Regions from separate parts of the Exiguobacterium sp. s89 genome, predicted to be linked through region 1. Evidence: predicted binding sites of a transcription regulator. Region 1 holds the regulator's gene; the other holds the start of a gene.
What was found. Region 1 encodes NrdR, which represses ribonucleotide reductase genes. Its sites were predicted from a motif close to AACACNATATATNGTGTT; they were not measured.
Positions count from the first base shown of each region.

Region 2: the regulator NrdR is predicted to act here: its motif matches at 1,470-1,487, upstream of KNO96_RS02680 (anaerobic ribonucleoside triphosphate reductase).

Region 1 is NZ_JACSKS010000001.1:42,805-45,220, reverse strand. Features, by position in the region: gene KNO96_RS00205 (DnaD domain protein) at 1-911, opposite strand, end outside; gene nrdR (transcriptional regulator NrdR) at 952-1,419, opposite strand; gene KNO96_RS00195 (hypothetical protein) at 1,432-1,803, opposite strand; gene speD (adenosylmethionine decarboxylase) at 1,916-2,302, opposite strand.
Region 2 is NZ_JACSKS010000001.1:524,374-526,789, reverse strand. Features, by position in the region: gene KNO96_RS02685 (formate/nitrite transporter family protein) at 476-1,306, shown strand; gene KNO96_RS02680 (anaerobic ribonucleoside triphosphate reductase) at 1,498-2,416, shown strand, end outside.

The DNA.
Region 1 (2,416 bases):
CGTAAAGTAGACACGTATTGATGAGGGTGCGCGGACTCCATCACCTCTGGGTCATGAAGATCCCCAAGCTTCGTCTCCTCAAGTTCCACCGTTTTCTCTTTTCGGTGACGGGTCTGTTTCTTCTTCAGCTGCAATACCATTTGACGACAGCCGTCCCGTTTTTCTTGTTCACTGAGCGGAAGATATGCTTCGTGGACAAAATATTCTTTCAACATCTCAGCCATCGTCTCTTCATCGAGTTGAGAAACATACGCAAGTTTCGTAATTGTTTCATCTAATTTTTTTGTAAAAAAGCCAACTGGGAAATTCGTCAGTTTTTTCACAATGCCCATATCGAACGAATAGTTAATTTCAATCTTCGCACGATCCGGTTTTTCGTAATTTTTTTGAGTGAACGCCCGGTGATTGACTCCTTTGACGTCGAACACTTCATTGAAGTCTTTCGTCACCTCGACGATACCGGCCGGCAATGGGTCGATTGTAAAACGTCCTTGCAGTTGCTTAAAACGCACTTCTCCAACTTTATAAAAAAGGAAGCTTGATAACAGCCCATCATTTAAAAACGTGTGCGGTGCGAGCGGAACTCGCAACTGATAAACGTATTGAGTTAATCGGGCATCTTTCGTTTTGTAGGTACGTACTAATCCGATTGCTTCTAGCCGGAATAAACTATCGGTCAATTCATTGATTGAGTACTCTAACATCTCACACAATGCACTGTGTGACATATAGTTCGATTTCATTTTACCGGGCTTCAATTCGCTCCATAGCGTCTGATAAAGCGCGAGCGCCTTCACCCCGATAACCGGTTGATATAGGTGATAGAGGGACTGATACGATTCACGGTCGACAAGACCCGTACTCATAATCAATAGTTCGTCTGTCCCAAAAATTGTACGTTCTTTCTCCATGGCTCTCTCCCTTGAAAAAGGGCGACCAGCAGGCCGCCCTTTAGTTGGTCGAATTTTCTTGCTTCATTAAATCTTCAAGTTCTTTAAAGAACACCGTGATGTCTTTAAATTGGCGATAAACTGAGGCAAATCGAACATATGCGACTTCATCTACACGCGCCAGTTCATTCATCACCAGCTCCCCCACTTGCTCACTCGGAATCTCTGACTGCGCGAGGGCTCGAAGTTGCTGTTCTACTTTTGTCACAACTCCTTCAAGTTGTTCTAAGGTAACCGGTCGTTTTTCACACGCCCGAATGATGCCGCGGAGTACTTTTTCACGACTGAACTCTTCACGATTTCCATCTTTCTTTACAATAATGAGAGGTGTCTGTTCGACTGTCTCAAATGTCGTAAACCGATAACCGCACTTTTCACATTCACGACGACGTCGAATCGAATAATGGTCTTGCACCGGTCGGGAATCGAGCACTCTCGTTCCATTGTGATCACATTTCGGACAACGCATGCTCAAGCCTCCTTATCGTTCGACAGTTTTATTTCCTATAGCACGTAGCGGGAATTGCTGTGAGAGTGCCTCGTAATAGTGAGCTACAATTTGTGCAAGGTCTACACCGAGTCGCTGTTCACGATTCAGAGTGAAGTCAACCGCTGTACGCCCGCCGTCAACTTGTACGATTGTGACGAGTCCATCCCATCCTTCTCCGATGAATGAAAGTTCTCCACGGTTCGTATCGATTCGACGTACCAACTGACCTTTTGATTGAATGAGTTCTTCTAGCCACTGTATGATGGCATTCGGAGATGCCGCATAGTAGCGTGTCTGCAATGACTCGTTTTTATGAGTGTCTTTCGTTTCAATATGTGTTTGTAACTTATCTAACAGTCCCATAATTCACCTCAACGCTTGAGTTATATACGTTAAGCATATCAAAATTAAGGCGACAACAAAACATTTAAAAGGGCTGACCGTCAAACGGCCAGCCTCAAAAGGTTCTTCAGAATTATTTAGTTAATGCAACTTGTGCTTCAGGAACACGAATTGGTCCCATTCCACGTTCAAGTTTAACATCTTCACGTACTTTTGCATCCAAGCCTTCGGCGATATACTGCGATGCCGTAGCCGGATCGATTCGATCTCCACATGTGAACACGTCAACTGACGCGTACCCATGTTCAGGGAAACTGTGAATCGTTAAGTGTGATTCTGAAATGATGACGACCCCACTCACGCCGTGCGGCGCAAATTTGTGGAATGCGACTTCGCGGACTTCAGCGCCCGAACGAAGAGCAGCATCGACGAACAAACGCTCGATGTAGTCGATATCATTTAATTTGTCGGGATTGCACTCCCAAAGTTCTGTAATAATGTGACGTCCCATAGTATCCATATTAGTGGATCCCCCTTTACATCAATGGTCTCAAAGTAGTTGATGATCACTCACTTTGTGCCTGAATCGCCCACAACCACGGGGGAAAGTTAGTCCTAAGAGGTCCTAACCCTT
Region 2 (2,416 bases), 480 kb from region 1:
AAATTAATAAAAAATATAGAAGAGCTAAATTAAACAACAGTCCAAATAGTTCAAAGCTGTAATCTCCCTCTCCTAAGTTCCCTAACCAGCGGGCTGGAAATCCATAGTATGTGTAGGGCCCCTCTTCTTTAATCCCGATTTGAGGAATGAAAGAAAGGATCATTACAATAATAAAGCTTAGAGAAAACATCTTAAAATTGAATGTAGATTTAGCTTTTAACACTTTCCAACAAAACCCTTTCTGTTGTTATTAGTATTTTCATCACCCGATTTTCAGATTCCAAATTGCACTAACATTTTTGTTTGTCACAAATCCGCCATATGTAAACGATTACGATGTGAACACTCTGTCAATTCCTTCTAGAAGTGATTGTCAACAGAGACTGTACAGTTTATATTGTTAATGATTTCACATATTAGAACTGATACTTTCCTATTTAACTATTCAGAAAGAAGGGTTTGTGACATGGCATCAATGGAAATCCATGCACTCGAATCATTACGGAAAAAAGCACAGGCTTCCTCGCAAATGATTCATTATCGTCCAATGGAATACTTTTTACGGGCAATGTTAGCCGGGATCTTCATCGGCTTTGCTTCAATCTTTACGTTGAAAGTCGTTAACGGTATGTATTTAGCGGAATCTCCGTTCACGACACTCATCGGGGGCTTCTCGTTCGGGATCGCGCTCGTCATGATCATCTATGGGGGAGCCGAGTTGTTCACAGGGAATACGATGTATTTTACGACGTCCACATTGCGCGGCTATACGACGCTCAGTGATACGATGCTCGTCTGGTTGCTCTGCTTCGTTGGGAACGCACTCGGGGGCATCCTTTTCGCATTATTACTAGCACCGACTGGCGTCATCCAAGAACTTGGCATGAACAACTGGTTGTTCGCTGTCGTCGAGGGAAAAATGCATCATACGACGGTCGAAATTTTCTTCCGCGCCATCTTCTGTAACTGGATGGTCTGTCTCGCTATTTTCTTACCGAAACAAATGAAAAATGAGTTCGCTCAAATCTTCTCGATGATCTTTCTTGTCGCGGTCTTCTTCGCTTCAGGATTCGACCACGTCATTGCCAACTTCGTCTTGTTCGCCTTGACGCTCGTCGTCCCACACCCTGAGACGATCAGCATGGCAGGTGCGATTCACAACTTGATTCCTGCGACGTTCGGTAACATTATCGGTGGAGCGCTCTTCATGGGAGCCATCTATACATGGCTTAACTCGAAAGGTCTCCGTGAGGCACAAGAACTCGAGGAAGAAGTCGAATTAAAAGTCGTAAAAGCTGCTAAATAAATGACGTTTATCACATATAACGTAGAGCCTTGTCTTATCGAAGACGAGGTTCTTTTTTGTCGTAAAGGCACAGGTAAACTGTCACAATATCGACTCGTGACCATCGAGAAAAACACGTGTCATAATCTATATATAGGATTTTAAAAACAATTTTAAATGTTTAAAATCCATATATAGTGAGGTGATAGGTTTTGAAATTATTGCAGTTGTATGAGGACGTCTGCGTCTTACCAGACCAAGACTTAGTGCAGGAAAATGCGAACGTGGACGGAAAGTCCCCGCTCGGGAAATTAGCACGACTCTCTTCAGAAGTGTCTAAAGAACTGTCGCAGACGTATTTAATGTCGGAGCGATCAAAACAGGCCGTAAGTGAGAACTATCTATACGTGCACGACGCCGACTATTACATCACAGGCTCAACGACATGTTGTCAAATTCCACTCGGTCAATTATTAAAAGATGGATTCCATACGGGGCATGGAACGATTCGGTCACCAAAAGACATTCGCTCCGCCATGGCACTCGCGTCCATCATCCTTCAAGCGAATCAAAATATGCAGCATGGGGGACAGGCGTTCCCGATGTTTGACGTCGATTTGGCACCGTATGTCGAGAAGACATATGAGCGCCAACTGAGCCGACTCCAATCATTGCCTGTTGACTGGGACGATGCGCAATTGGAGCAACTCGCGGAAGAAGAAACGAACTCTGCGACGTATCAGGCGTGTGAAGCGTTCATCCACAATGCGAACTCGATGCATTCACGAGGTGGCGGGCAAGTGCCCTTCGTCTCAATCAATTACGGGACGGACACCTCAAAGTGGGGACGCATCCTCATTCGGGAGTTGCTACGTGCCACGGAACGTGGGTTAGGGAATGGAGAGACCCCGATTTTTCCCATTCAAATCTTTAAAGTAAAAGAAGGCATCAACTTCCACGAGGACGATCCGAACGTCGATCTTTTCCGTGAAGCGTGTCGCGTCACGGGCAAACGGCTTTTCCCGAACTTTTCTTTCATCGATGCCCCGTTCAACGCGTCATACTACGATGGGACGCATGAATCAGAGGTGGCGTATATGGGCTGCCGCACTCGGGTCATGGGAAACCGGC